Regions from separate parts of the Vreelandella sp. 21 genome, predicted to be linked through region 1. Evidence: predicted binding sites of a transcription regulator. Region 1 holds the regulator's gene; the other holds the start of a gene.
The links. The regulator LexA, encoded in region 1, represses DNA repair genes until DNA is damaged. The targets are predictions, from matches to a motif close to TACTGTNTANNTANACAGTA.

Region 1 (16,262 bases):
CTGGTAATTCAACTCTGACAAAATTGTGACCATGCAGCCGCTTAACCAATTGGGCTACACCCTACTCCACACTCTGCGCGACCATCTTCGTCCTCTCATTGCCTATCACCTGCTCTTCACCCTATTAGCCTCTGCTCTTGTAGTGCCATTGATTGCGTGGATCTCTCGGGCCTTACTAGCGCAACTCAACCGAACAGTCGTCACCAATGATGCGCTGATTACACTGCTATTTAGTCCACTGGGCTTAGTTGCGTTGCTCGTGGGTCTTGGCTTTGCATTCTTACTGATTTATTGGCAACAAGCAGGCATGCTGCTGGTGGCCGTCAGACCTAAAGACAACCACTACCGACTCGCTTTTGAAGCACTGTGGTTAAGCACACGCCGTTTGCCAGCACTCGCGGGTCTGGTCATTCTTCAGGTAGGAGCCCACTTGTTGCTTTTAGCCCCTTTTATGATGGGCTTAGCGTGGCTTTATGATGTGTGGTTAAGCGGTATAGATCCCTACTATTTACAACAAACCCGCCCAGCCTCGCTGTGGTATTTTATTGCTTGCGCACTGCCGTTACTGGTTATCTGGCTTGGGTTTGCTGCGTGGCTCTACCTGCGTTGGTTACTAGCGCTACCGTTAGTAGCGTTGGACAACTGCCCCCCTTTCCAAGCACTTAAGCGTAGCGTGCGCTTAACTCGCGGCTGGCATCGTTCGATTGGTGTGGCGGTCTTGACACTGCTGATCGTCATTATCAGTCTGCCGATTATCTCTACATGGCTATTTGATAGTGTCGTGACGCCCCTGTTATGGGGACTACCCGAACATAATGCCGTGCTGATTCCAGCGATGTTGGCTTATTTAACCAGCTACGTACTGGTTACGTTAACCATTACATTTTTAGGTATTGCCACCAATGCCCTCCTATCAGCGTGCTTATACCTGCAACTGGCTTTTCGAGAGACACGCCCTTCGCCTCGGTCGGAACACGCCCATCCTGGTCGCCTTGCGTGGGCGATTGAACTAAGCGTACTGCTACTGGCGGGGCTACAAGCATGGTGGATACTCAACAGCTTTGAAATACGCGATAACGTAGCAGTCATCGCCCACCGAGGAAGCTCGATGGTAGCGCCGGAGAATACCTTATCCGCGATAAGACAAGCGCTTGAAGACGGTGCCGATGCTGTAGAACTGGATGTTCGCCTGAGTGCTGACAACCAGGTGCTTCTTTACCATGATCGCAGCTTGGCCCGGCTAACAGGCGATCGGCGAGAATTTGATTCACTCACTAGAGCAGAGTTGAGCAAAGTTGATGTCGGCAGCTGGTTTGGCGATGCCTTTCAAGACGAAAGGATTGCTGGTTTGGATGATGCTTTGGCGCTAGTGCGAGGACGCGCAGGCTTAATGATTGACATGAAGCCCTCGCCTGGCGACGAAGAGAGGCTTGCTCGCGCCGTATTAGCAACCCTTGAGACAGAAAGTGACATTCGTTATCGCTGCTGGGCAACCCAGGATAACGCGCTCAATGCGAACGCGAACTGCGGGTTTCCAAATGTATTCCTAGATATGCGCATGGCGACCATGTCACCCAGTATGGTGACTTATTTAAAACAGCAAGCCCCCGAATTACGCATTACCTTACTCGCCCAACTGATCTTGGCTGGCACGCTGGATCGACGCCAATTCGATGCTTTAGGCCTGCGTCATAACCGTATCACACCACAAGAAATTCGATTGGCGGCGCTTTATAACTACGAAATACACGCCTGGACAGTCAATGACCGAGCGCGCATGTCGGCACTGATTGATCTTGGGGTTGATGCGATAATCACTGACTATCCAGACCGTTTGAGCGAGCTAATAGAAGACCGCCGTGCGCTGAGCGACGGCGGTCTAATGCTGGTAAAACTGCGCAACTGGCTACGCCAATAGCAAAAATCTCTTTATGATTCCCAGTCGCCCGGCCAATGGCCGGGCGAAGATGAGCAACTCACCCCACTATGTCACTCACTGGTGTTGCGAGCCAGTCCTGCAAGCTGACAGTATTATTCGATGGTTTCACCCGCCAGCATAAACCAGGTTTCAAGCACCGCGTCTGGGTTTAAGGAGACAGAATCAATTCCCTGCTCCATTAACCACTTGGCCAGATCCGGATGATCAGAAGGGCCTTGACCACAAATGCCAACATACTTGCCTTGCGCTTTGCAGGCTTTGATGGCCATTGCTAATAGCTTTTTCACCGCTGGATTTCGTTCATCAAACAGATGCGCAACGATACCCGAGTCACGATCCAGACCTAGCGTCAGTTGGGTCAAATCATTGGAACCAATCGAGAAACCATCAAAGTACTCGAGGAACTCATCAGCCAGTAGTGCGTTAGCCGGTAACTCACACATCATGATAACTTTTAAGCCATCAGGATTAGACTCACCGCCCCGCGGTAAGCCATTAGCCGCTAACAACTCTACGACCTCGCGCGCTTCATCGGTTGTGCGGACAAAGGGCACCATGATTTCAACGTTATCAAAGCCCATTTCTTCACGAACCCGCTTCAGCGCTCGGCACTCAAGCTCAAAACAGGGCCTAAAGGCATCCGAGATATAACGCGAGGCCCCTCTGAAACCAAGCATTGGGTTCTCTTCACCGGGCTCATAAAGCTTGCCACCAATGAGGTTTTCGTACTCATTTGATTTAAAATCAGAGAGCCTTACGATCACTCGCTGAGGATGGAAAGCAGCGGCCAGGGTTGAGATGCCTTCGACCAGCTTATCAACATAGAAACTGACAGGATCATCGTAACCGGCAGTGCGCAAATCGATGACCTGCTGAAGATCAGCAGGCAGCGTGTCGTAATCCAACAGCGCTTTGGGGTGAACACCGATCATACGGTTAATGATGAACTCCAGCCTAGCAAGGCCAACCCCAGCGTGGGGTAAGCCAGCAAAGCCAAATGCACGGTCTGGGTTACCCACATTCATCATAATTTTGAAGGGGATCTCCGGCATCGCGTCGACACTTGAGACCTTGCAGTCAAATGCCAGAAGCCCTTCATATACGTGGCCAGTGTCACCTTCGGCACAGGACACCGTGACATCAATGCCTTCTTTAAGCTGAGTGGTTGCATCCCCGCAACCGACCACCGCAGGTATGCCCAATTCCCGCGCAATGATGGCCGCGTGACAAGTTCGTCCACCACGATTAGTAACAATCGCTGATGCACGCTTCATGATCGGTTCCCAATCCGGGTCGGTCATGTCGGTTACCAGGATGTCACCCTCTTGAACCTTGTCCATTTCTTCTGGGCTAAGTACTGTTTTTACCGTGCCACGCCCAATCCGCTGACCAATCGCCCGCCCTGTAATCAGCGTGCGTCCTTTTTCACGCAGGTGGAAGCGTTCTAACTTTCCTCCTTCCTGTTGTGAAACAACGGTTTCAGGACGTGCTTGAACGATGTAAAGCTGACCATCATCACCATCCAGTGCCCACTCGATATCCATCGGGCGCTGGTAATGTTTTTCAATGGTCATGGCTTGCCGTGCAAGATCCATGATCTGCTCATCGTTAATACAGAACCGACCACGATCATTAAACGGCACATCAACAGTTTCAACTGATTTACCAGCACTGGCATCTTGCCCATAGATCATTTTGATCAATTTAGAGCCTAGCGTCCGGCGAAGCACCGCGGGACGGCCAGCCTCAAGCGTGGGCTTGTGCACATAAAATTCATCAGGATTGACAGCCCCCTGGACGACGGTTTCACCAAGCCCCCAGGAAGCAGTGACAAACACTGCGTCGCGGTAACCAGACTCGGTATCCAGCGTAAACATAACCCCAGAAGCACCTGTCTCTGAACGCACCATCTTCTGCACACCCGCAGACAGCGCCACATTCTCATGGGCGTAGCCGCGGTGAACGCGGTAAGAGATCGCGCGGTCGTTGAATAGCGATGCAAACACTTCGTGCACCGCCTGTTTAATATTGTCAAAACCTTCAATATTGAGGAACGTTTCCTGCTGACCAGCAAAAGACGCATCAGGCAGATCTTCTGCCGTGGCCGAGCTGCGTACGGCAACTTTCAAGCTGGGATGCTTAGCCTGAAGCTGCTCATAGGCACCGCGTAAAGCATGTTCAAATGCAGGGGGAAGTGGCGTATCAATAATCCACTGGCGGATAGTCTTGCCAGCCTCTGCCAACGCCTTAACATCATCGACATCAAGGCGAGCAAGGGTGGCGTTGATGCGGTCATTTAGCCCTTCGTGAGAGAGAAACTCACGATAGGCATGGGCCGTCGTGGCAAATCCACCCGGCACTGTCACGCCCACACCTGATAAATTCGAGATCATTTCGCCAAGCGAAGCGTTTTTACCACCCACACGTTCGACGTCTGCCATACCTAGCTGATCGAACCATAGAATGTACTCTTCCACGCAACCCCCTCGCTTTTAGACTGCTTTGCGACCTGACAGGCCGACTCTAATTGACCATGTCACACTAGCATCGCCCTGCCGCATTCGCCATTGGTCTAATAGCGAACGGAGTGGAGGATTTTTACAACAAAGTGCAATAAAGGGCTTTTTATGTAGTCTTAATGAGGTAATTTTTATTAAATATGCGTTAAAACGAACTGCAATGTGAATGGCTTGGCAACGATTGTGCTAACCCACGCCTCACCCCACAATAGCAACTTTATTTATTGACGGATTTAGCGATGAAGCGAACAGCTTTTTTTATTTCTGATGGTACTGGCATTACGGCAGAAAGCCTTGGGCGTAGCCTGTTAGCTCAATTTAGTGATGTTGAAATTAATATGCTTACAAAGCCCTACATTGATACGCTGGAAAAGGCTCAAGCTTTAGCGGAAATAATCGACTCTACCGCCGTCCGTGACGGCCATCGGCCGATTATCATTGATACCATTGTGGATCAGGATATCCGTAACGTCATTCGACAGGCCTCAGGTTTCAAGGTGGATATCTTCTCTACCTTTTTAGAACCCCTAGAGCAAGAGCTAGAAACACACTCCTCTTACAGCGTCGGCAGAACGCACTCGATTGGTAGCGATGATGTCTACATGGATCGCATCCATTCCGTCCATTTTGCACTAGATAATGATGATGGCGCACGAACGCACCAATACGATAAAGCCGACATTATTCTGGTTGGCGTTTCACGTTGCGGAAAAACACCCACCTCTCTTTATCTAGCGCTTCAATTTGGTATTCGAGCAGCTAACTACCCATTAACTGAAGATGACCTGGATGAAGATGGCAGTTTAAAACTACCCAAGGCACTGGCTCCTCATAGACACAAGCTGTTTGGTCTGACAATTGATGCTCGCAGGCTAGCAGCAATACGCAACGAGCGCCGTCCAAACAGCCGCTACAGTTCAATGGATCAGTGTTTGCAAGAAGTTGAACAGGCTGAGTCGCTATATCGCTCGATGCACATCCCGTTTATCGATACGACACGCTTTTCAGTAGAAGAGATATCAACCCGAATGATTGCGGAGACAGGCCTAGCCAGGCGCTTCTCGCCCCGCTAGGCCAGAACATCACATGCCCTTGGGAGCAAATATTCCAGGGGCATTACGCCAGTAGCCTTTATAATCCATGCCAAAGCCGAACACGTAACGATCTGCAACCTCTAGGCTACAGTAATCGGCTTTTAAGCCAGGCACCGCTTTACGGTCATGCTGCTTATCCACCAGCACGGCCGTTGTAACGCTCGCCGCTTGGGCTTCCTCGCAGTAGGCAAGAATAGCGGCTAACGTAGAGCCTTCATCAAGAATGTCATCGACGATGACTACGTGGCGCCCTGCCATGGGAATTTCTGGAGAAACACGCCAAAAAAGTTCGCCACCACGCAACTCATTGCGATAGCGGGTCGCGTGCAGATAATCAACCTCAAGAGGGAAACCTAATCGAGTTAGCAGGTGCCCTGTAGTGATCAAGCCGCCATTCATAACACAGTAAAAAACCGGCAACTTATCCCCTAGATCTTTGCTAATTGCCTCGGCCATTCGATCCAGTGCGCGCTCAACTTGTTCTTGAGAAATTAAGCAGTCAGCGTTATCCATCAGCTCACGCATTGAGTCAAGCGACTCAAGCGCCTCTTTATCCAGTTTGGACATCGGGTTACTCCAAGAAGAGGTTAACTAGTCAGTGACTTAAAAACGAAATAATTTAAGAAAAGATGGGGTTAGTTCGCCAACGCTTCTAATTTGGCATGGGTACGACGCCAGCGGCCAAGCGCCGTTAGCGCATCCACATCTGGACGGGCTCGCCCATAGCGTAGCTTGATTGGTCGTTTGCTGTGTAATCCTTGGCATGCTTCAACAACGTCTAACGCTGCAGAGCGGTCATTACAGACCAATAGCATGTCGCATCCTGCGGCAAGGGCAGCACTGGCGCGCTCCTTCGGGTCACCCGCTTCATGAGCACCCGCCATGCTTAAATCATCTGAAAAGATACAACCTTTAAACCCCAGGGACTCTCTTAACATTCCCAACCAGCTAGGTGAGAAGCCAGCAGGACGTGAGTCAAACGCACTATAAATAACATGGGCAGGCATAACACCATCAAGCTGAGTAGCAAGCTGGCTAAACGGAACAAGATCGCGCTGTTTAATAAGCGCCAGCGGACGGTCATCCACAGGTAACGCCACATGGGAGTCAGCGGCAACGCCACCATGGCCAGGAAAATGCTTACCTACCGCCGCCATACCCGCTTCATGCAAACCGTTGATAAAACACTGACCCAGCGCAGCGACGTGTGCAGGGTCGGTGCTGAAGCTACGATCACCGATAACGCTAGAGATGCCACTTTCGACATCTAAAACAGGCGCAAAGCTGATATCCAGACCGCAAGCAGCCATTTCCATCCCCAGCAACCAACCCGCATCTTTTGCTAGTGCAAGACCGGATGCCGAATCCTCAGCGAATTGATCACCAATGCGTGCCATGGCTGGCATGCGAGTAACGCCTTCTTTAATTCGCTGAACGCGACCGCCTTCTTGATCAATACCAAGTAACAGCTCGCCGCGGACACGACGAATATCACTGCAAAGCTTTCTAACCTGGTAAGCATTCTCGACATTTCTAGCGAATAAAATGACACCGCCCACAGCAGGGTCCATCAAAAGATGTTTTTCAGCTTTGGTTAATCGCGGCCCTTCAAGGTCAAGCATGACCGGGCCTAAAGATTGAGTCATTGTGATGGATCCAACAAAAGGGCCGTCAATTTTAGTTGATCAATCTCTCGTGTCAAAAAATCAATAATAAGCTGCCTACGCTTAGCCATTATGAAGCCAAACAGGTGTGCCCGGCGGCGCATGCTCAAAAAGATAAAGCAGATCGTCATTGCGCAACCGAATACACCCATGTGAAGCAGCCACACCCATCGGTTGATCAGGTGGCGTGCCATGAAGGTAGATAAAGCGACGCTGAGTGTCGACATCCCCGCCGCGATTCCCTCCTCTCTCTAAACCACAGAGCCACAAAATGCGCGTTAATATCCAATCACGATGAGGGAATTCCGCCGCAAGCGCCGACGTAAACACCTCCCCAGTCCACCGTCGCCCCCGAAAAACAGCATTATCAGCTAAACCGCCACCTATCGATGCGCGGATATAATGCCATCCCAGGGGGGTTTGACCACTACCTTCCTGCTGTCCTACACCTTTCTCACCGGTGGATACAGAGCACGTGTACTGCAGCGTACGCCCTTGCCACCAGCATAGCTGCTGCTGTTTGATATTGATTTCTATCCAACCACCATTCTGCGGGGGTAGTTCAGCTAGCGTGGGCGTTCGCATAATGTCCTTCATCAGCAGCAGGCGGTAGCGGAGCATTCATGGCAGCAACCACGACAGGGCGTAAACGTCTTACCAAATCCCTGACGGTTACTTGCTCATTATAGTCTTTCGCAGCAATGTCTCGCAGCGCATCTAGACCCGACAGCGTAAAAATCACGGTGCCCAACATGAAATGCAGTCGCCAAAAACGCTCAGCATCAGGTAAATCTGGCGTTGCCTGGCGCACGAGTTCAGTAAAGCGGGTAAATACGTCTCCGTACTGCTGTTGGATATAACGGCGTAAATGCCCTTGTGCCTGGCTATACGCCAATCCTAGCAGACGCATAAACACCTTCAGGCTATTGCGCTCAGCAGGCACTGCCAGCACCGTGCTTGCCATTGTTTCCAACAGCACTTCAAGCGGAATCACATCACCGTTGTACTGCGCTTCCAGCTCATCAAGCGCCGTATGAAAACGTTGCGAGAAGGGGTCTAAATAGCGCGCAAACACCGCTTGGATAAGCGCTTTTTTAGAACCAAAGTGGTAATTGACAGCCGCCAAATTGACCCGCGCTTTACTGGTGATATTGCGTAGCGATGTTTCGGCAAAACCACGCTCGGCAAACAGCACCTCAGCGGTATCGAGGATACGTGTTACCGTATCAGATTGCGCCATAGCGCCCTCCAGAAAACGAGTGTTTAAAACATCGTTAAATACTATGCCATAACGCTATTTGGCTCAATCACTTATCTTTAGCTTTTTACCCAACGCTCAAATACACCCTAGGCCCCTATTCAAACGCCTGCCATCAGACGCTCCGTCGACAGAGCCCCTCAGACTTACCGTTCTTATCTCCACTCCTGACACCATTCGCATAACGACTCCCATGCCATAGCGAAACGCTCTAGCATGTACTGGACAGAGCAACATACTGTATACTTAACCACATACTGTTTAAGCCGACATGTAGCCACTGTCTTGTTTAATTTTTTGGAGTTTGTTATGTCGCGTCCACTTACTGCTCGTCAACAGCATGTTTTTGATTTTATTGTTAAAACGATGTCTGAATTTGGCTATCCGCCAACCCGCGCAGAAATTGCCAAAGCGCTAGGCTTTCGCTCCCCTAACGCTGCTGAAGAGCATTTACGAGCGCTTGAGCGTAAAGGTGCCATCCGCATCATTCGCAATACCTCGCGGGGGATTCGACTGCCTAATCAGGAACCGCAGGATGTCAGTGATGTCTCGGCAACAGCGCCTGCCGCCAACGTAGAACCACTACCCAATGGCTTACCTGTCATTGGCGAAGTGGCCGCAGGAAGCCCGATTCTAGCAGCGGAACACATTGATCGTTATTGCCCACTCCCCGCTGAATACTTTACCCCCAAAGCGGATTACCTTCTTCGGGTGCGAGGCTTGTCAATGAAGGATGTTGGCATACTGGAAGGCGACCTTCTTGCCGTGCATCGCACCGACCGGGTTCGTGATGGCCAGATTGTGGTGGCAAGGCTAGAAGATGAAGTAACTGTAAAACGCTTTAAACGACAGGGCCATACGGTGACGCTGATTGCTGAAAACAACGACTTTGCGCCCATAGAAATTGACCTACGCACGCAGCAGTTGGATATCGAAGGGGTGGGAGTTGGTGTCATACGTGGCGGTAACGGCCAAGCACTGGGATAAGCGAGTAAGTGTAAATGCCGGTGAGGCACTCGATAGAGATACTCACCGGCTATCGCAATGTTACTGAGAGTCTATATAGCGACGATCATTAAACGTAGCTACCCAACTCGGGTGATACACCAATAAAATACTGAGCAACATCCCTGTGATGAAAGCCTCGGAGGGCATTAACAGGGGTAAGAAGCGCGCATACTCTTGGGCTAAGTACACAGCTTCAGAGTCGGTACCCGCCACCATGATTAGCAAGACCGCCGACAACCCTCCTGCCAGTGTTGCCAGCGCTGCGCCAAAAAAGCCGCATACGAATAGAAAGATCATCAAGTTATCCGGCAGGCGCCGATCTACCCATCGCCATACCAAACCGGTAATGACCGCAGGTACAATGCCGGTTACCAATACATTAGCGCCTAGTAACACCCATTCGTTGCGGCCAATAGCTGACATCGCAACATTAATCAGCACATTGCTGATTAATGCGAGAGGCATTTTGAATACCAACGTCATTAAGACAGTGAATACTAAGTGCAGGGTTAGCCAATCGACTGCCTGAGCACGCAGTTGCCACATCAACACTACAGCGAGCGTCGCGGCTAACCACCGATGCTGAAGAGCCACATCGCCTATCAGTACTCGCCAAGGGCGCAGCCATATCATCCATGCAAGTACGCTCAACGATACCAACCACGTCAGCAACAATGCCCAGGGAGCTAAAACACTTTGCGCGAAAGACATGGATGCCCCTATCTACCCGTCAGCTAACGACAAGCCAGCTGTAAAATTGAATTGACTAAAAACTCTGCGTATCTAAACAACATGCTTAGCTGAACACCACGGTCTTATTGCCATGGATTAATACTCGGTCTTCTAAATGCCATCGTAAACCACGCGCCAATACCGCTTTTTCGACATCGCGCCCAAAACGCACGAGATCCGTTGGCGTGTGGCAATGACTTACCCGATGAATATCTTGTTCAATAATCGGCCCAGCATCCAGTTCTTCAGTGACATAGTGACAGGTAGCACCGATTAGCTTAACGCCACGCTGGTAAGCTTGATGATAGGGCTTAGCACCGGCAAAAGAGGGTAAGAAGCTATGGTGGATGTTAATCACCCGTCCCGCGTAACGTGAGCAGAGCGAAGGTGGCAAAATCTGCATGTAACGTGCCAGCACAACGCAGTCAGCCCTTGCGCTATCAATCTGAGTTTGCACCTGCTCGAAAGCAACCTGCTTGTTATCAGGATCTACGGGCACATGATGGTAAGGAATGCCATACCACTCAGTGAGTGATCGCATATCCTCATGGTTTGAAATAACCCCGACAATATCGCAATCAAGCTCCCCAGCCTGCCAACGATAAAGCAGATCAACCAGGCAGTGAGACTCCCGCGACACCATCAACACCACACGCCTACGCTTTTGAGTATCGACGAGCGACCACTGCATATTGAAGGCTTTAGCCACCGGCTCAAACGCACTACGTAACGCCTCCGCCGACATACCCAACGAATCTGCCAAAATTTCGTATCGCATGAAGAATCGGCCAGTCTCAAGATCAGAATGCTGGCTTGCTTCAGTGATAGAACCACCTTGTTGAGCAATAAAGCTTGAGACACGCGCCACAATGCCCACTTGATCAGGGCAAGAAACCACCAAACGGTAATAATGAGACATAAATAAACACTCTTGACATATTTTAACGGCACGTTCGACAAGCACCTACCAGCGGTAGGTAAGCGGTATATAGGCGAAATAGTGTACCTTATGCTTATCAAGGAAGCACCGCAGCCAAATGCCACGATGATTGTTACCCGCCCCTGCCTTCCCGTATAGTTAAGGCCTTACTTTTTAGGCTTTTCATTACTGATGCACCCACCACGCGTTCAACTTCGTCCCCGCCGTCGCCCTCCCCTGCGCCTACTGCCGCTAGGTGGGTGTGGTGAAATTGGAATGAATCTTACGCTGTATGGATACGATGATGAGTGGATCGCCGTCGACTGCGGCATGATGATTCGCCAAGATCTACCTAATTCTCCACTGCAGGTGCCCAATACAGATACATTAGCAGCACTCAACATTACCCCAAAGGCACTCTACATTACCCATGGCCATGAAGATCATATTGGCGCCGTGGCGTGGCTCTGGCCTAAGTGGAATTGCCCTATTTTTGCAACGCCGTTAGCGGCGGGATTGCTGCGCCATAAGTTTGCAGAACATCAGCTTAGTAGCGCCGCTATAAACGTTGTGGAACCGGGTGATGCAATGGAGCTCGGCCCCTTCACGCTGCGTTACCTTCAAGTTACCCATTCGATTCCTGAAAGCTGCTCAATCCTAATGCAGGCAGGCGACTATCGCGTGCTACACACCGGGGACTGGAAACTAGACCCTAACCCGTTAATTGGTTCGCCCATTAACGCTGCTCAATTTCGTGCGCTCGCGCCTATCGACCTCGTCGTAGGCGACTCCACTAACGCCCCGATGCCCGGCCATTCAGGCAGTGAAGGCGATGTTGCAAAAGCACTCGCTCACACCTTGAAGCAGTGCAAAGGCCGCGTGGTGGTATCTTGTTTTGCCAGCAACCTCGCCCGCGTATTAGCGATTGGGATTGCTGCCCAACAGTGCGGCCGACGCGTCAGTCTGATGGGCCGTTCAATGGAACGCATGGTGAGTGTCGCGAAGGGCCTAGGGTATCTAGACGACTTTCCGCCGCTAGTACCGCCCCATGACTTAGGTTACCTGCCGCCAGAAGAGGTGGTGATTATTGCTACGGGCAGCCAGGGCGAACCACGTGCAGCACTGCAACGCTTAGCACAGCGGAGGCACCCGTTTGTGGATCTTGAGCCAGGCGATAGCATCATTTTTTCTGCCAAAGCCATACCAGGCAACGAGCGCCCTATTGAACAACTGAAAAAACGCCTAGTGCAGCTTGGGGTGTCAATTTTCGATGAGATGAACCACCCAGAATTACACGCTACTGGGCATCCTGCCGAAGATGAGCTGAGAAAACTGTATCAATGGATTCGGCCGAAAACATTGCTGCCGGTGCATGGGGAGGCGCGCCATCAGGCTGCCCATCAAGAGATTGCCACCAGTCTCGGTATTAACGCCCCGCTCGCACCGGTAAATGGCGACATGTTGATGTTCGACAATCTAGGCTTACGCTGCGAAGCACGCTATCCCCAGCCGCCCTGCATCGTTAATCAGAACAGCGTCGTGCCTCATCCAGGGCTCGATACCGGCTCTCATTCATCGCGGCGCGGCAGTTTGTTCTTAGCGCTTCCCGTTACGGCTACCGACACTGGCTGGTGCCGCATTGGTCGTTTGATGCTGGATGCCAGCGGTACCAGCCCACTCGATGAAGATAGTTTCAGCGAATGGCTAGATGATCAGTTATTAGAAATAGCAGCAGAGACATTGGCCGATTTGCGTCAAGCACTGCAACCGAGGCTCATTCATTGGCTAGCCAATCACCTACAGCACATGCCAGACGTACATTTACAAATAATGGCAACCGAAATGCCCTCTTCAGAAGCCATTAGCGATAGTTAAAGCCATTGGCGATAGTTAAAGCCATTGGCGATATTAATGCTATTGGCAATATCGTCTACCAGCGTTCTGCAGCTTGCTGATCAGTATGCCGCTCTTTTACCCAGTAAGCCCCCTGACGGGAGTGCTCTTTCTTCCAAAACGGCGCCTGGGTTTTTAAAAAATCCATAATAAAGTCGCAGGCTTGGAAAGCATCGCGGCGATGAGCACTGGCCACCAGCACCCGCACAATAGGGTCTCCCGGCGTCAAATCACCAATGCGGTGAATAATCCGCACGGCCTGTAAATCCCAACGCCGATAGGCCTGCTCACCAATCTGCGTTAATGTGCGCTCGGTCATCCCTGGGTAGTGCTCAAGAGTCAGCCCAATAACATCAGGGGATTCATTAAAGTCACGCACAAATCCCGTGAAGGTAACAATAGCGCCGATATCGGTGCGCTTGCGCAGCGCACTTTCATAGCCATCATCCATTTTAAACGCTTCTTCTTGAACCCTGACAGCAATATCCAATTCAGTCTCTGTAATATCAGCCATCTGATTACCCACCCGTCACTGGAGGAAAGAAGGCCACTTCATCCTCATCGGTAAGGCGCGCACTATCGTTGGCCATCACTTGATTGATAGCACACAACGTGCGCTGCTCTGACAACACATTAAAGCGTGCATCCATAGCGCTTAACGCCGCTTTCAACCCCGCCACATCTCGACTCGGCAGTTGATCAAGCCCAATGGCAAGGTCACTCTCTTCCACCCGCTCACGCAACTCAGCAAGAAACTTAACCCGAACGCAAGGGGATGCACATCGCTCGCCTAAGCGAACCTCTCCCGCAACGCCACCGCCAGTCACAATTGGTTCTGGCACACCTCGTTGATAATCGCCACGAACACCGCCCCGCTTACTTTCCAATTGAATGGCGTCAATGCGCATCTCTTTATCCACCGCTTTACACATATCGTAAAGCGTCAGACAAGCTACTGACACGGCTGTCAGGGCTTCCATTTCCACCCCGGTCTGTCCGTTAAGGCGGCAAAGCGCGGAGACTTCAACACAGCCGTTAGCGTGATCAATATCGAAATCTACAGAGACTTTTGAAAGCGCTAATGAATGGCACAACGGGATCAACTCATGCGTGCGCTTTGCTGCCTGAATACCCGCAATGCGCGCAGTCGCCAGCACATCGCCTTTGGGCAACTCGCCATCACTCAACAGCTGCAACGTTTTAGGCTGCATAACGATACGCCCAGACGCTACCGCCTCGCGGCGAGTCTCTCGCTTATCTCCGACATCGACCATGTTGGCTTCGCCGTGTTTATTGAGGTGAGTTAGCTGCATATCGTTACCTATTTAATCAAGCCACGGTGTTATAAAAATACTGATTTGGGAGCTGCTAATTTAGTTAGCCACAGCATTGGGTTGAGCATTCATCCACTCGATTACCCACTCAGTGATCGCTTCAATATTATTCAGGTCCAGCCGCTTAGCTGTTGGGCGAATTGATGGAGGCAGCGAACCACTTGACGCTACCGCCTGTACCCAGTCACCACTGACAATGGAAACATCGCCAATTCCTGCACGGTACAGGACTAGCTTAGGAATTGGCCACGCCTTAAAGCCTTCGACAATGACCAAATCTGGCGCCTGGGTAATCATCAGTGACAAGAGGTAGCCAAGGTCCGGTTCTGCTTGGCCAGGTGTCTCTTGCATCATGGCAAAACGCTCTCGGGATGCAATCAACATAGGCGCAGCGCCAGCCTTACGAAGTTTATAGCTATCTTTTCCTGGCTGATCGACATCAAAGCTATGGTGGGCATGCTTTATCACCCCCACCCTGAGCCCCTTTTCGCGCAGGCGAGGCAAAAGCTGCGCTAACAGAGTCGTCTTACCAGTCCCACTCCACGCGGCAATGCCGAGTACAGGAAATGGACTATCAATTGCCTCTTCCATTAACAACTCCCAATGACCAACCGGTAGGTATGATTGAGTGGCTATTCGCCCTCTTTCTCAGCGGGTAACAGCCAGTTTAGCGCAATGCCAACTAACGCAGCTAAACTCACGCCCTGGAGGGTGAACTGACCACCTCCAAACTGCATTCCACCTATCCCAAATACTAAAATTAACGAAACCACCACGAGATTACGCGCCGCAGTTAATGACTGGCCTGCACGCACCAGGGTATTCATACCAACCACTGCGATCGAACCAAACAGCAGCGTCATAATACCGCCCATTACAGGGCCTGGAATAGTTTGCAGTAACGCGCCCAGCTTGCCTACAAAGGCCAGTACAATCGCAATCACTGCGGCGATGATCATGTACATGGGGTTGAATGCCTTAGTCAGCGTCACTGCCCCCGTTACTTCTGAGTAGGTTGTGTTGGGAGGACCACCAAACAGCGCAGCCGCCATTGTCGCCAGCCCATCGCCTAACAAGGTGCGGTGAAGACCTGGCTTCTCTAAATAGTTTTTGCGTGTCACTGAGCCTATCGCCACCATATCGCCGATATGTTCCACCGCAGGAGCAATCGCGACAGGAATCATGAACAAAATAGCCGCCCAGTGAAAACTCGGCGCGGTAAAGTTTGGCAATGATAGCCAAGCAGCATCACGCACCACAGTGAAATCGACAACGCCCATAACAAGCGCTAAGCCATACCCCACTGCGATACCACCCATTATCGGCACCAAGCGAAGAATGCCACGCCCGAAGACAGCTAATATCAGCGTTACCAGCAAACTGGCCATGGAAAGAAAGATCGCTTGACCATAGCCAATGTTATCGCTTGTCTCTCCTGTTGCCATACTGACAGCGACTGGCGCCAATGCTAAACCAATCACCATAATGACTGGCCCGACAACAACAGGCGGTAACAGCCTGTGCAGCCAAGCAGTGCCTTTAACACGTACTACTTGAGAAATGGCAACGTACACCACCCCTGCTGCCATTAAGCCACCCAGCGTGGCTGACACGCCAAAGCTTGCTATCGAGCCTTGAATGGGAGCAATGAACGCAAATGATGACGCCAAGAATACCGGCACCGTCTGCTTGGTAATTCCGTGAAACACCAGCGTACCAATACCCGCGGTAAATAGTGCGACACTGGGATCTAGACCAGTCAGCAGTGGAACCAATACCAGTGCACCAAAGGCTACGAATAGCATTTGCGCACCTGTCAGCAGCATTTTGGGCCAAGACTCATGACTTGCTGAATGTCTCATCTAAACGTTTCCAATGTTTTCGTTGTCGGTGGTTAGCCAA
Region 2 (16,262 bases), 300 kb from region 1:
AATCGGACCGGTGCTTTTGCATCCAGTCCATACAGGGGGAAAATGGTGTAGATTTAATCCCGCACGCAGTGCCGTCTGCAATACCTAGCCATCGCGTTTCGCAAGGGCTTGATCGTGCCCTAGCATATCGGAGATTGTTCTCGCGGCCTCTTGCACCAGCGCTTGCAGCTTGGTTCGCTCATCCTCGGCAAATTCATGCACAGGCACCATGATACTAACAACGCCCTCCACTACCCCATCATGGTTGTAGAGCGGGTAGGCAATCGATGAAATACCAAAGTGATAGTAAGAATCGGCAATGACATAACCACGCTGACGGTCTTCCTGAACTAAGTCCCATAGAACATCACGCCGGATGGGGGCACCGAGTTCTTTATTAAGTAGTTGGTCGTCAGGATAAAGCGATTCAAATTCCTCTTTTGAGAGATCTGTCAGAAGCAGTCGCCCTAGTGACGTGCAGTGCAGTGGAATTCGTGTTCCTACACTAACGCGACGAATTGTGGCGTTAGTGGCACCCACACGGGCCACATAAACGGCATCCCTTCCGTCGCGAACGGCAATATGACTTGAGCAGCCGGTCTGCTCGCATAGCGACTCAATAACAGGATGGCCTACCTGCACAACATCCAATGAGGCCACATATTCAAAGCCCAGTTTTAGCACGTTCACACCCAGCGAATACAATCCAGTGACCGGGTGATGGCGTAGAAACCCCATATGCTCCAAGGTCTGGACTGCGCGATACGACGTCGACTGGGGATAACCAACGCGTTTGACGATCTCAGCAAAACTCATTTCGCGATGATGACGATTGAGCTCCATTAAAATCGTCAGCCCGCGTTCAAGCGCGGGAATTAAATGTTTTTTTCCCTTATCACTCATGGCGGGTTAACTCACTTCGTTATTTGTATTATCGAGATAACGTAAAACCCCCAACGCCTGCGCAAATCTACCACTGACCGATTGCCATTAATGATTTAAAGCAACATTGAGCATGCGTTAAGGAACTCAGCTAATACAGCAGCTATCACCACTAGAGCGCTAGAAGGTGTTAGCTGCTGACGTCACAACGAGCGAGCTAGTTACTCAGACCACTCTCCAATCAACCCGCGCTCTTCATCTGTCATATTGGTCATGTTGCCAAGGGGCATGTATCCACTGGCCACGACTTGCTGAATGCTCTCTTTGTGATGCAAAATTTGCTCAAGGTTATCGTAGGCAAAGCCCGCAGGAGGAGCAGAAAAACCGGGCTGTGTTGGCGATTGGGCATGGCACGCAACGCAGCGCTGCTCAATAACCGCCTGCACATCAGCAATATCTGTCCCACTCTCTGCACCAGCATTAGCTTGTTGGTTAGCTGGCATCCCTATCCAAAACGCCACCATAATCAAGAGGACACCTGCCGCAGGATAACCAGGCCGTATTTTCCCAGCATGCATCAACACGAAGTACTGACGAATTAATGCACCCGCAAAAATCAGCAATGCCATGATGACCCATGCATAGGCGTGAGAGTATGCAAAGGAGTAGTGATTACTGATCATTAATAAGACAACGGGTAACGTAAAGTACGTATTGTGTACCGAGCGTTGCTTACCACGTTTGCCGTCTAACGGATTTGGCGTTTCGCCAGCTTTCATCGCCTTAACAATGCGGCGCTGCCCTGGAATGATCCAGAAGAACACGTTGGCAGACATCGCCGTTGCCATAACAGCCCCGGTCAATAGAAATGCGGCACGACCTGAGAACATTTGAGTGCTCAGGTACGCCACCACCACCATCATGATCGCAACACCAATACTTAATAGGCCATCGCGCTCCATGTTGGGGCTGATGCGCTTACACATTTCGTTGTAAACCACCCAACCCAATAACAAAAAGGTCAGCGCCAAAACGTTGGCCTGCCAGCCGGTCATATTGGCAGCCCACTCCCAACTACTATTGGGATTAACCAAATAAAAGCCAGGATTAAACATGTACAAAATAATGAATAAAGCGAAGCCAGATAACCAAGTGGTATAAGCCTTCCAGAAGGACCAGTGGAGGTCATCAGGCAGCTTTTCCGGGCTGGTGGCATATTTCTGATTGTGATAGAAGCCGCCACCGTGCACGGCCCACATCTCACCAAACACGCCTTTTTTGCGGCAGTTTTCATCTTTGGGGGATTTTAAGCCATTATCTAGCATGACAAAGTAGATAGACTCACCAATCCAGGCAATCGCGGCAATAACGTGTAGCCAGCGAAGCATAAAATTAGAAAAATCAATTAAGTAGGACAGCATGTCGGCTTCCTCGCCTCATTTGTTTGTTGTTAGTCGGCAGCATTAGGTTTTTTATCAGGGCTATTTTTATCGGGACTATTGATTAAGTCTCTTTAGCTGCCGCGATACGTAGAGTAGGCATAGGGCGATAGCAGCAATGGCACGTGATAGTGCTGTGTGGCGTCATTGACCCCGAAGCGAAGCGGTATCACGTTTAAGAAGGCAGGCCCGTTATCCGCAACTCGGCCAGCCTGACTGGCGAAGTAATCGCCTGCATGAAACGCCAACTCGTACTCCCCTTCTTGTAGCTCGTCGCCATCTAATATGGGATGGTCACAGCGGCCATCATCATTGGTGGTTACCGTTTTGAGGAAGCTGCGTTCGCCGTTAACGACACGATACAGATCAATTTTGACTCCCTCGCCTGGGCAGCCTTGCGCAGTATCCAGAACATGAGTTGTCACGTAACCCATTGGTTTCTCCAATATTTTATTAATGTAATTAGAGCTATTACCCTGTTTTTTCCCAATGCCTTACTTACAATAAGTAGCTCAACAGTGGGTAAGACACGGCATAGCCCAAAACCCAATGACTACATTTCTATATAAAAAATCGACACATTTCAAAGAATTTTTGTATACATTTTTATTAGGAAGCGTTGTTCACCCTGTCCAGCGCCAAAATTTTGACGCTACCTTAGCTACTCAGATTTTCTTTCCTAGGCGACGACCAGGCATCTATACACAAGCCCCTCCCTGGCAGAGATATTTAAAAATAAATTAAAAATCAAAAGCTTGAGCAAAAAATATGGTAGACGTAGCTGAGAAACCAGCATGCTATTTTTCGTATCAAGAAGCGCTATTAGCCAAATAGATGAGCATAAACAGGGCGAAATTATTTATTTTCAGCAGATTTTTTGTGTACAGTATTAACTTCAAAAATGAACAATAATTTCAAATCATTGAATACAACAACAATGGAGAGTCCCTCATGAGTGACGCAATTGCCTCGTCGGAAGAGCGAGCGCGAATAGATGGAAAGAGCACCTCCCTCTTTGATTTTTATGGAAAACCCAAATTCTTAAAGGTGCTGCCGCTTTCTCTTCAGCACCTACTGGCCATGATTGCTGGCGTGATAACACCGCCTATTATCGTTGCCGGAGTCGTTGGCGCGAGCGTCGAAGAAAAGCTCCTGCTTATCCAGATAGCGGTACTGGCATCAGGTGTCTGTACCGTGTTCCATCTATACGGTGTGTGGAAATTCGGTGCACGCTTACCTGCTATCTTTGGTGTCGGCTTTGCCTACGTACCGACGCTTGTGGCAGTTGGCGCTCAGTACGGGATTGAAGGAATACTCGGCGCCCAGTTGATTGGCGGTATGACCATGGTCGTGGTGGGCTACTTCATCCAATATATACGCCACCTGTTCCCCCCTGTCGTGGCAGGAACAGTGGTATTGGTAATCGGTCTGTCGCTATATGACATCGCTATTCGCTATATGGCGGGCAGTGGAAACGTTAATGCTGCCAATTTTGGTGACCCCATTAATTGGATCGTCGCTGTCGTTACGTTGCTCACTGTCTTAATTGCAGCTCAATTTGGTAAAGGGGTGATTAAGCTCTCTGCCATTATTGTGGGCATTGTGGTGGGCTATTTACTTTCCCTATCGCTAGGCTTGGTTAATTTCGACAACGTAGCCAATGCATCCTGGGTAGCCGTTCCCAAAGTAATGCCATTTGAAATGGAGTTTCACACTGCGGCCATTGCTTCGATGGTCGTCATTTGTGTTATCAACTCCGTACAAACTATTGGGGATTTATCTGCCACAACCGTTGGCGGTATGAACCGTGAGCTAAAAACAAAAGAGCTTACCGGCGGCCTACTCGGCAATGGTTTAACCACTACCGTCAGCTCTTTCTTCGGCGCCCTGCCCACCTCTACATTCAGCCAGAATGTTGGCATCGTAGCCATGACCAAGGTAATTAGCCGATACGTACTGGCGCTGGCAGGTATTTTTATGATTCTGGCGGGTCTCAGTCCGAAATTCGGCGCAATGATTACGACGATTCCTTACCCCGTTCTAGGTGGTGCAACAATTACCGTGTTTGGCATGATTACCATGACCGGCATCCAGTTGCTGGTTAAAGATGAGATGTCTGCGCGCAATATGACCATCGTCGGCCTTTCCCTAGCACTAAGCTTAGGCATCGCTGCAGAGCCATCAGCTATTGAGCAGTTTCCTGCGGTATTAAGAGACTTGATTGGCGGAGCGCCTATCGTTGTGGCCGCTATTACGGCTTTCACTCTGAACATCGTCCTACCCAAAAAATCTCTTTCAGATGAGGCTAAAGAAAGGGAAAAGATTGCTAACGAAGATAAAGACACTAAGGACGAAACCAATAACCAAGGTAATAACCTTAGCCAACGTAGCGTTCATGCCGAATAATGATGTGTTAATTAGCAACCAGACCATCATTTAAAACATGTACGACGCTTTAGAACTGCCGCTAGCCCGGCAGTTCTATTGCGTTATTGCAGAATACAATAATGATATTAATGGAGTGACACATGCACCGCTTAAACAATCTAACAATGAGAATGAGCTGGTCACTCGTTTTATTCTCTTTTCTGACATTACTGCTACTACTGAGTGGCACCGGACTCTACGCGGTCAATCATAGTCAGGAAAGCATCGAGCAATTTACCAACGTCAATGTCAATCAACAATCGACACTGAACAGAACCAATTCATCGATACAAAATGTACGTTTACAAATGGGCCGCCTGTACCAAGAGCTGAATCGCCCCAGGTTTCATAGACACCTCCAGGCCCTATACTAAAGGTATCTAGGAGGAACCATGAGCCATCCCCGCTACACTGAAGAATTCAAAATCGAAGCCGTCAAACAAGTGGTAGAGCGCGGCCATCGCGTGGCCGAGGTCGCTGAGCGGCTAGGCGTGTCAGGTCACAGCCTGTACAACTGGATTAAGCGATACGATAAGCCGGTAGAACAACGGCAAGAGGATGATGATCTCCAAGCTGAAAACCGTCGTTTGAAGGCCGAACTCAAACGCGTATTAGAAGAGCGAGACATATTAAAAAAGGCCACCGCGTACTTCGCCAGGGAGTCCGACTGAGGTACGCGTTTATTCAAAATTATTCGAGCCAATATTCGGTACGTCGCTTGTGTCAGATGATGGCAGTGCACCCCAGCGGTTACTACGCATGGTGTAAAAAAGCGCTCTCTAATCGAGCGCGGGAAGATGAGCGCTTGCTGGGATTGATCAAGCACTCCTGGCTTGAAAGCGGCGGTGTATATGGCTATCGCAAGGTCTACCAGGACTTGCGTGAAGCTGGCGAAGCTTGTGGGAAGCACCGTGTGGCGCGTCTTATGAATAGGGAAGGTTTACGCTCTCAGACGGGCTATCGACGACGCCCTGGCGGCTATGGCGATGGGAAACCGGCTGCCGTATCCCCTAACCATTTAGACCGTCAGTTTGAAGTAACAGCGCCAAATATTGCTTGGGTGACGGACATCACGTACATCCGCACTTACGAAGGCTGGCTTTACCTATCGGTAGTTATCGACCTGTTTTCCCGTCAAGTGATTGGCTGGTCGATGAAGTCTCGCATGACTACGGAGTTGGCACTGGATGCTTTGTTATCAGCAGTCTGGCGACGCAAGCCACAAGGAACGGTGATGGTGCATTCGGATCAAGGGAGCCAGTTTAGCAGTGGAGACTGGCAAAGCTTTCTGAAAGCGAATTGCTTGGTAGGCAGTATGAGCCGACGTGGTAACTGTCATGACAACGCCGTTGCTGAAAGCTTCTTTCAACTTCTCAAGCGGGAGCGAATCAAGCGACAGATTTATTCAACACGCGAAGCGGCTAGACGTGACGTGTTCAATTACATTGAAATGTTTTACAACCCAAAGCGCCGACACGGCACAAGTGATAACTTGTCACCGGTTGATTATGAAAGGCGTTACTTTAAGAGCCTAACGGGTGTCTAAAATATCCGGGGCGATTCAAACTCAACGCCAGCAGTGAAAACACCCAATCACATGCTCAGCTGACTTCGCTACCTCACCAAGCCGTACCTTGCACATAGAGCCAAACGCCATATACTGTATATATATACATATATGGCAACTCTAGTCCGTGCAGAGGTGGCAACTAATGGCTTCTTCCCCTTCCAGCGCTACCGTGTATAAAGGACGTGGTGCGACCTACGACCCGCATAACCGCTTTTCGCCAACTTGCAGCGTGGTAGAGGATGATGGCTGGTGGCATGAGGGGGCCACTACTTCGCTTGCAACGGAGATACGCGAGGAACCCAGCAAGAGCGCGCTTTCCTGGAACCGTTCACCGGATTTACCTTTTGACCGCTCACTCAACCCTTTTCGCGGCTGCGAGCATGGCTGCATTTACTGCTACGCTCGCCCTTCCCACGCCTACTGGGATTTGTCACCGGGGCTCGATTTTGAAACTAAATTAATCGCCCGCACAGGATTAGTTGAGCACTTAATAGACGAGCTTAGCCACCCCCATTATGTATGTCGTCCTATCAACCTTTCCGGTAACACTGACTGTTATCAGCCGCTGGAAGCGAAATACCAAACAACTCGTCGTTTATTAGAGCTGCTACTGGCATGTAGGCATCCGGTCACCTTGGTTACTAAAAGCACGCTAATACTGCGGGATTTAGACCTGCTAGCAGAAATGGCCGAGCATCGGTTAGTGCGGGTGTTTGTTAGCCTGACAAGCCTGGATGCCAACCTAAAACGTACCTTGGAACCCCGGGCGGCCTCGCCTCAGACGCGCTTAAAAGTGATCCGCGAGCTCAACACCGCAGGCATTCCAGTGGGTACGCTGGTCTCACCGATTATTCCTGGCCTTACTGATCACGAAATTGAACGCATTCTAGAAGCGGCCAGTCGAGCTGGCGCGCGCACAGCAACGTGGATGCTGCTGCGCCTGCCCCATGAAGTCGCACCAATGTTTGAAGCCTGGCTACAAGCCCACTACCCTGAGCGAGCCGCTAAGGTAATGAGCCTGATTCGCCAATGCCGAAGCGGCAAAAACTACGATGCACAATTTGGTAAACGCTTCCGTGGTGAAGGTGTCTTTGCCGACTTGATCGCCCAGCGCTTTAATCGCGCCAGCCGCCAGTGGAACATGCAGCCACGCACCGAACAGGGCCTGAACACCCACGACTTTCGACCACCCCGGGCGCAAGGGGATTTATTCATTTAAGCTAAGCCTTTTGATGTAGTAGCTTCCCGCAAAAGGAAACCCAATGACCTCGCTTAGCAAGACCAAATCAAGTTTTTACCGCCGCTTATATGTCGCGCATTTAATTGAGCAAGGCGTCGCAAGCGTACCAGCGTTAATTGAGGCCACCGGTATGCCTCGTCGTACCGCGCAGGATACTATCGCCTCACTTGCGGAGCTGGATATCGAGTGCGTATTCGAGAAAGGTGAAGGTGAACGCCATAATATTGGCCACTACCAGATACGTGACTGGGGGGCGATAGATCCTCACTGGGTTGCTGCTCATGCGGAACGGCTAAAGGTGGCACTTGGCTATTGCTGACGCACAAGTACTTAGCGAAAGGGTCGTGACATCAGGTCTACGGCCAACAGCGACAACGTTAGCAAAAACCAGCAACGAAACTGCACTGTCGATATACGGTTTCTAATTAAGCTCCCCAACCACATACCGGCTAATGCAGGGAGTACCGCGTACAGCGAAAGCGTCAGGTGCACGGTTTCCAAAGAGTGTTGCACCGCTAGGCTGCTGAGTAGCGCCAGGGTAGAAACCGTAAACGAGAGTCCCAATGCTTGGATCAGTTCGTTCCTTTCTATCCCAAGTGCCTGCAAATAAGGCACTGCTGGAAGTACAAACACACCCGTTGCCCCTGTAATCCATCCAGTTAAAAGACCGATAATGGATGACAACCAGGACTCATACTTGGGCAGAATATTAATCACAGGCGCCCAAAAAGAGCATATGGAATAAAGCATTAAGGCGCTTCCCAGACTAAACGCTGCCCAATCTGCGTCAAGCTGGCTCAATAGCGGCGCACCCAAAAAAGCGCCGACGGGAATACCAAGCATCATGCTAAAAAAGCGGCTTAGAACGTGCCAGTGATAACCGCCCTTCAAAAACTGCCAAATATTGGTAATTAACGAGGGCACTATCAATAATGCAGCGGCAACAACGGGTGAGTAAAGCGCCCCCAGAAGAGCCATAGCAACGGTAGGCAGCCCCATTCCGGTTACTCCTTTCACCAAGCCTGCTAGCAGGAATGTGCCCAACAACCAAATTAGCGTAGCAATATCGTTTGTCATGACGACATTGAAGCGTGACAGGAACCCCGCCACAATCAGGTATTTTCCTCTTAGGCTTCGGCTCAGCCTTAGGGTGGGATAGGAGCTTTTTATGCGTTTGGATTTATCAGATCTTCATCTTTTTCTGTGTATTGTCGAAGCAGGTAGCATCACTCAAGGAGCCATCAATGCTCACCTAGCCTTGGGTTCTGCCAGTGAACGCCTGCGCCGTATTGAGGCCGATGTTGAAGTCAAACTGCTTGAACGCCACCCCCGCGGTGTTATGCCAACAGAAGCCGGAGAAGCCCTAGCTCACCACGCTCGGCAAATGTTGCTGCAGCATAAAAAAATGCGCGGTGAACTTGAAGCGTTTGCCAAGGGGCTGTCAGGAACGCTTAGACTGCATGCAAATACTGCCGCACTTGCCTCTTTTTTGCCTCGCAAGCTTGCGCCCTGGTTACAAGCCCACCCTTCGCTGCATATGGACGTTAAGGAGCGAACCAGCCTAGCAATCATTCAGTCGATCCAAGCCGGCATTGTTGAGGGGGGAATCATCACCGATGCGGCTAACGCAGAGGGCTTAAAACGCGACGCTCTGGTGCCTGACCATTTAGTCGTTGTGGTGGCCAAGGGGCATCCACTATCTAGCCAATCATGGATTAGCTTTCACGAAGTTGTCGGACTGCCAATGGTTGGATTGAGCGAGGAAAGTGCGCTGCAAGCTCAAATCGAAGAGCAGGCTCGCCAGCTTGGGGCTTCATTAACACTACGGATACGCATGAAAGGATTTGGTGAGCTGTGCAATTTGGTAGCCCACCAAGTAGGCATCGCCATTATTCCTAAAGGCATTGCGCAACAATGGCTACAGCGTTACGACCTTAGCGTTGTGAATCTAAACGACCCGTGGGCCAAACGGCAACTGTGCTTGTGCTATCGCGATGAAGCATCACTGTCACCGGCTATGCAAAGCCTGTTTACTCATTTACGGCTTCCCTAAGCACTGAACGAGAACTACCCGCCGTTTAACTATCCGGCTCTGACCATGCTAATCGTGCGGCGTTAAGCGTCACGCTGAGCGAGCTTATTGCCATGGCGAGCACTGCGATCAACGGTGGTATAGCCATGACGACGACTACGCCAAGTGCCAGGGTGTTATAGAGTGCCGAAAAGAAAAGATTTTGCTCCATAACGCGCCGCGTACGCTTAGCGATGCTAAGCAATTTTACTATCCCACCGATCCCTGGTGTCATTAGCTGGGCGGATGCTCCCTCGCGGGCAGCTTCGCTGGCACTCAGTGGGGCAATGCCAGCGTCTGCTGCCGCCAAGCTTAGCGTATCGTTTAGGCCATCTCCCACAAACAGTGTTGGCGATGGTAACCCGCGTAATAGCCGTGCCTTGGCTTCCGGAGAGCGCTGGGCATAGCAAGCCTCGCGCACCAGACCAACACGCTCGCCTACCCAACTAACCGCGCCCTGTCGATCACCACTGATCATTGCAACCAGATAACCTGACCCTAGCAGGTGCTTCACGCTTAGCTCCGCATCGTCGACGGGTTGATCGGTCAGGTAGAACGTCGCCAGCCAGCCTGACTCATCCGCCAGCATTACTTGGGAAGCAAAAGCCAGCGCGGCCTCTTCCGCCTGGGAAGGAACATCAACCTGCTGTCGTGTCAGCCAACCGGCGCTACCTATCATCAGACATTCACCGTTTACAAGGCGAACACGGCGTCCTTGCCCGGGGAATTCATCAACGTCTTCTATGGAAGGCTGAAAGCTTTGTTGATCTTGGCCACCCGACCAGCGCGCCAATGCTTGCGCCAATGGGTGTTCGCTCCCGGCAACAGCGCTGGTGAGCTTGTGCTGCAACGTGTGTTCATCAATGCCATCCCGCGCTTGCCAGTGCAGTACCGCATGGCATCCTGTCGTTAAGGTTCCGGTTTTATCCAGCGCTACTGAACGAATACGCGCCAAGATTTCTAGCGCGGCGGGGTCACGCAGCGCAATACCTTGCTGCATAGCCTGACCGCTACCGGCAAGACTAGCCAACGGCACCGCCAGCCCAACGGCACAGGGGCATGCCACCACGAGCACTGAGAGCGCACGCACCAATGCATCCTCCCAGCCCAATCCAACGAGTAGCGCACCAAGCAGCGTCACTAGCGAGAGCACAAGTGCCAAAGGACTTAACCAGGCGGCAAAACGGTCGGCTAGTTTCTGCAGTTGCCCTTTTTGGGCCTGATAGCGGCGCATTTCATGACGCAGTCGATCCAATCGGCGTTTACCAACCCCCGCAGTGACCTGCATTATCAGTGGCGTCGTGCCTAGGTAGCGACAGCCGGCATACACTCTCTGCCCTGCACTGAAGTGACGTGGCAAGCTTTCACCGGTCAGAGAGGCGGTATCAATCCAACCAGGAGCATCAAGAATGCCATCTAGCGTCACTAACTCCCCCGGCGCTAACTTAACGTGCGTACCCGCGGCCACATCATTAATAGGAAGTAAGACCCAGGCCCCCTTTTGCCAAGCGCTTATAGCCGCATCTGGCAACGCCAGTGCATCCAGCGCTTTCAGCCCACGGTGGCGGCACAGCGTTTCTACCAGTCGCCCAACGAGCAACAGCACAATCAGCATAACCGCCGTATCGAAATACACCTCCGCCGAGCCGCGCCACAACAACCCAATCGACACACTCATTGCACCGATCGCGCCAAGACTAACCAGCACATCCATCCCTGGGCGTTTAGCAAGTAACGTGCGCCAGCCTGCTCGGTAAAACGGCAAGCCCGAATACACCACTACGGGTAGCGCAAAGGCTCCCGATATCCACGCCACCACTTGCTCTATCGATGCGCTCGGTAGCGCTCCCACATAAATAAGCAGTGATGCCAACATGGTCCACATACCGAATACGGCGCCTACTAACAACCGCAAGGTAAGGTAACGGCTCTCCTGCTCAAGACAATCATGGGCATCATCAACGGCTTCTAATTCAGTTAGCCGATAGCCCAACCGTTTGACTACCGGCGCAAGCTCCGTCAGATCGACTGCCTCTTGCGCACCTTTCACCCACACGGTTGCCGTGGGGTAGTGGACGCTAACGCCGATGACCCCAGGCAGACGTGCTAGCGCCCCCTCTACTGCCAGAGCACAGCTGGTACACCACATACCATGCAGGGTATAGAGGGGTGTGTTATGGCTAGATGTTTTATCGTCTTCTGGCATCGAGCTAACGTGGGCGTTATGACTTATAGGCAAGGCGGCACACTGATAATCGGCATACCCGCAAACACCACACCGAAAGCGGAAAACAAATATAGCCACGCCGAGACAGTGGCATGAAAGCGCTGGCGACCTTGATGCTGCTTCGCCACTTGGCAACTCCCCCAGGCAAGCGCCGCAAGCCCTACGGCAGCAATAAGACTAACACCACCTAGCGCGGCATTAAGACCTGTAAGCGCTCCCGCTTCTGGCGATGGTGGCGCTGCGGCACAGGCTACTGAAAGGCCGCTATAAACCGCCACAAACCATAGGCTCCATAGCGTTAGTCCGATAATTAAGTGGATGGGATGAGTAAAATGTAGTCGTACCATCACCATTATCCTCCTATCACCCGAGGCAGTATCGCCAACGCCCCGACTAACAACCAGAATGTGACCACGTTATAGCGCCAAAGTAGTGCCACTACGGCGGGTTCAAACGGCGCATGCGCACCCACGTAGCCATAACCAACGCGCATGCCTTGCAACACCGTTAAAATAACCGCTAGGCCACCATGAAAAAGCACGTAAACAAGCCCCACCAGCATCACCGCATCGTGGGTGGTTTGGGTTGGTGAAAGATCGGCTCGCCACAGCGCCCAGCCAGCGAGCCCCACTTGAAGCGCGCCTAACGCAGCGGCTAAATAGAGACTTGCTCTTAACCCTGCATCACGCTGCTGACGCAGCCCGCGCACCAGCTTCTCTACCACCACGCACCCAGCTAAAACCGCCCCGCCAGCTATGCCCGTTATCAGCAGAGACAGCGGCGGTGTATCTGGCATTTGCCACTCAGGCGAAACAGTCCATAGATAAAACCAGCCAAACAGGTAGGAAAGAAAGAACGAACCGTTGGCAATTAAAAACACCGCCATTGCCCAAAGCCCAGGGCCATCCATCGTGCGCGAATGGAGCGGCGGATCGCCTGGTTTTACCCCTGCATCAGGGGCTGCATTGGGGTGTGCACCGTTCTCCCACGACCAGCGCAGTAGAAACACTCCGGCAATCACTACAAAGATGCCCGCTAGCGCATAGACACGGGTTAATAAACTAATGCACACCACTGCCAGCGCCGCTGCGGCAAACAGCGGCCACCAAGAGTTACCAGGCAGGTGAATGATTTCGCGCACTTTGCCAGTAATTGGGTCGGTGCCCCACATTTCACGCCGGCCGTGGGAAGCCACCGCTAAGCCGTGCATACCCTTCGCCATGGTATGTGGCAAATTCGGGTCATCCCACAACGGATGCCGTGTTTCTACAGTAGGTAAGCTGACAAAGTTATAAGCGCTTGGGGGCATCGAGTTAGCCCATTCCAGCGTATCGGCATTCCATGGGTTCTGTTTGGCGGGTTTACCAAACCGGAAGTGCAGCGCGATATCCAGCAACACCATGGCAATACCCGCCGATAGCACAAAGCTGCTGACGGATGAGAGCAGGTTATAAATCTCCCACCCGGAGCCAGCCTCATAGGTATAAACACGCCTGGGCATACCTAAAAGGCCCGTCCAATGCATAATCAGAAACGTACCGTTAAAGCCTAAAAAGGTTAGCCAGAACCCCCAACGCCCGAGGCTTTCAGATGGCATACGCCCGGAAAATAGCGGCAACCAGTAATAAAGCCCGGCAATGAGTGGGAAGAACATGCCTCCCACCAATACATAGTGCATGTGGGCCACCACAAAGTGGGTATCGTGCACCTGCCAGTTAAATGGCACTAGCGCCAACATCACCCCGGTTAAGCCACCGCAAACGAAAATAATCAAAAAGCCCATCACCCAAAGCATGGGCAGTTTCATTTTAGGTTTACCTAGCCAAAGGGTAGCCAGCCAAACGAACACCTGAATCGCCGTTGGTACCGCCACCAGCATGCTAGCCGCCGAGAAAAATGCCTGAGCCAGCTGAGGGATTCCCACTGTAAACATGTGGTGTACCCAAAGCCCAAAACTGATAAAGCCCATAATAGCGATGGCAGCTACCACCCACTCATAACCGACAATAGGCCGCCCGGCAAAAACCGGTATTAGCGTGGAAACAATGCCCGCGGCAGGTAGAAAGATGATGTAGACCTCAGGGTGACCAAACAGCCAAAACAGATGCTGCCACAGGATAGGGTCGCCGCCTCCCGCAATCTGGAAAAATGGCATACCAACAGCGCGCTCAAGTTCCAGTAAAACGCTGCCAAGTATCAACGGTGGAAACCCCACCACGATCATCAGCGCCATGGCCAAGATATACCAAGCGAACAACGGCATTTTATGCAGCGCCATGCCCTGAGTGCGAGTACGCAATATCGACACTACCAACTCGACACCCGCAGACACTGCGGAAATTTCCACAAACGTGATGCCTAACAGCCAAAAATCCGAGCCCAGATCAGGCGCGAACTCTTTGCTACTAAGCGGGGTGTACATAAACCAGCCGCTGGAAGGCGCCATTTCAATAATCAGGCTGGAAGTAAGAATAATCCCGCCAAATAAATAGCAGAAATAGCCAAGTGATGTTAGCCGAGGGCAGACCAGGTCGCGGGCACCAATCATCTTTGGGATCAGGTAAATCGCCAGCCCTTCCAGCATAGGAATAGCGAACAGAAACATCATCACCGTGCCATGCATGGTGGTGACCTGGTTATAAATGTCTGGCGACATAAAGTTTTGGTCGGGCATCGCTAACTGGGTTCGCACCAGCATTGCTAAAATGCCGCCAATCAGGAAAAACACCATCCCCGTGACCATAAAACGCAGGCCAAGCGTGGTGTGGTTGACGATAGTTAAGGACCTTAGACCTTTGGGGTTCCCCCAAATGGTGTGCAAGTCTTCGTGCAATTGCTGCGGGTCATGCTCAATGGCTTCTTGATTGACACTCTTCATGGTGACAAGGCCTCCAGCCAAGCACCCAGGGCATCCAAGGTGTCCGTTTCAATTTCACTGTGGGTAGGCATCTTATTGCCTGGCTTTAGCGTTTGGTGATGCTGCAACCAGCGACTCACCGCCCCCTCTTCCATGGCAATCACCCCCGCGCCTAGCGTGGCGCGACCGCCCACATCTGAAAGCGTTGGCCCAATGCCCCCTTGGCTAACGCCCTCTACCTGGTGGCAGCGGGCACAATGCGCCATAAAAGCATCTCGCGCGTCGTCGTAAGTAGCATCGGCAACGGCCAGTTCGCTAAGCGTCGCCTCTTGTCTTGCAGTTAACCATGCCTCGAACTCGCTGCGTGGCAAGGCCTCCACATGCAATTGCATATGGGCATGGCCCACGCCGCAAAGTTCGGCACACTGCGCACCAAACACCGCGGGTTCATCGGCTTGTAAACGAATTTTATTTACGCGGCCCGGCAACATATCTATTTTCCCCCCCAGCCGGGGCACCCAAAACGCATGAATCACATCGGCACCACTGACATGAAAATCTACTGGCTCTCCAGCAGGCATCACCAGTTGATTAGCGGTAACAACCTCACCGCCTTCAGCATCGGGATAGCGCACTTCCCACCACCACTGATGGCCAATCACCTCGATAACTTCTGGCGGTTCGCTCATGGGTAGCGTTAGCATCCGCTGGCCGGCGGGAACGCCAAACAGTAGCAGCGCGGTAATGCTGGCCACAGGCAACATAATGCCGCCGCCAATAATCCACCGGCGAGCGATACGGCGCTCCTGGGCAGGTGTGCGTTCCACATTTCTTGGTTTAAAGGCGTAAAGCCAAAGAGCTGTCACCCCAATCAGTACAAGGGTGGCAAATCCGAGCATTACCCACCAAATTAACCGCACGTCTCGCGCAGCAGGCCCAGCAGGGTCTAAGATAGATCTATCACCTGTGCAGCCCGCTAAGCTCACCAGTAAGAAAGTCCCAAGCAAGCACGCTGTTCGACGAACCCATCGTGACGATAAATATGAAATGATGGTGGACGTTACGCCATTACGTTCCCTCATTTGCAATTTTCCTGGCATGCCGTTGGTCTGAATGACTTTTTCGCTTTGTCTAACCACAGGAAGTGACCATGACACTTACTCCCCAACGCTCGATAAAAAGCCGTGCCGCGCTGGCTGGCCATCCGCTTCACCCAGTGATGATTCACTTTCCTGTGGCCGCACTGATGGCGCTGGTCGCCAGCGACCTGGCTTACTGGTATACCCAAGACCCATTCTGGCTGCGCAGCGGTTTGTGGTTGGCGGGGGTAGGCGCGTTTGGCGGCTGGATTGCTTCGGTAGCGGGCATTATTGACCTGGTCACCGTGGCGCGGATCCGCCGCCTGATCACCGGCTGGAGCCACGCGATTGTGGCCGTTGTCATGCTTTCCCTGGCGTCGCTTAATTGGCTTCTGCGCTTTAATGAACCTGGCGCGGTACTGCCCTGGGGGCTGGCCATTTCGCTGGTCACTGCCTGCCTGATCGCGCTGGCAGGCTGGCTGGGCGGCCAG

Region 2: the regulator LexA is predicted to act here: its motif matches at 6,386-6,405, upstream of ACN06F_RS06565 (PA0069 family radical SAM protein).

Annotation. Positions count from the first base shown of each region.
Region 1 covers NZ_CP194673.1:1,705,290-1,721,551, reverse strand. The annotation lists gene ACN06F_RS08060 (glycerophosphodiester phosphodiesterase family protein) at 32-1,918, shown strand; gene ppsA (phosphoenolpyruvate synthase) at 2,032-4,416, opposite strand; gene ppsR (posphoenolpyruvate synthetase regulatory kinase/phosphorylase PpsR) at 4,698-5,531, shown strand; gene ACN06F_RS08045 (hypoxanthine-guanine phosphoribosyltransferase) at 5,541-6,119, opposite strand; gene nagZ (beta-N-acetylhexosaminidase) at 6,188-7,198, opposite strand; gene ACN06F_RS08035 (L,D-transpeptidase family protein) at 7,280-7,801, opposite strand; gene ACN06F_RS08030 (TetR/AcrR family transcriptional regulator) at 7,779-8,456, opposite strand; gene lexA (transcriptional repressor LexA) at 8,784-9,461, shown strand; gene ACN06F_RS08020 (energy-coupling factor ABC transporter permease) at 9,522-10,193, opposite strand; gene purU (formyltetrahydrofolate deformylase) at 10,279-11,133, opposite strand; gene ACN06F_RS08010 (ribonuclease J) at 11,410-13,008, shown strand; gene moaE (molybdopterin synthase catalytic subunit MoaE) at 13,064-13,540, opposite strand; gene moaC (cyclic pyranopterin monophosphate synthase MoaC) at 13,545-14,339, opposite strand; gene mobB (molybdopterin-guanine dinucleotide biosynthesis protein B) at 14,400-14,951, opposite strand; gene ACN06F_RS07990 (uracil-xanthine permease family protein) at 14,993-16,222, opposite strand.
Region 2 covers NZ_CP194673.1:1,406,442-1,422,703, reverse strand. The annotation lists gene ACN06F_RS06595 (IclR family transcriptional regulator) at 85-882, opposite strand; gene ACN06F_RS06590 (urate hydroxylase PuuD) at 1,083-2,282, opposite strand; gene uraH (hydroxyisourate hydrolase) at 2,375-2,734, opposite strand; gene ACN06F_RS06580 (uracil-xanthine permease family protein) at 3,252-4,706, shown strand; gene ACN06F_RS06575 (Tar ligand binding domain-containing protein) at 4,829-5,101, shown strand; one part of gene ACN06F_RS06570 (IS3 family transposase) at 5,120-5,363, shown strand; one part of gene ACN06F_RS06570 (IS3 family transposase) at 5,363-6,273, shown strand; gene ACN06F_RS06565 (PA0069 family radical SAM protein) at 6,440-7,516, shown strand; gene ACN06F_RS06560 (winged helix-turn-helix domain-containing protein) at 7,560-7,856, shown strand; gene ACN06F_RS06555 (sulfite exporter TauE/SafE family protein) at 7,868-8,647, opposite strand; gene ACN06F_RS06550 (LysR family transcriptional regulator) at 8,706-9,590, shown strand; gene ACN06F_RS06545 (heavy metal translocating P-type ATPase) at 9,616-11,814, opposite strand; gene ACN06F_RS06540 (hypothetical protein) at 11,838-12,182, opposite strand; gene ctaD (cytochrome c oxidase subunit I) at 12,188-14,713, opposite strand; gene coxB (cytochrome c oxidase subunit II) at 14,710-15,774, opposite strand; gene ACN06F_RS06525 (DUF2231 domain-containing protein) at 15,843-16,262, shown strand, end outside.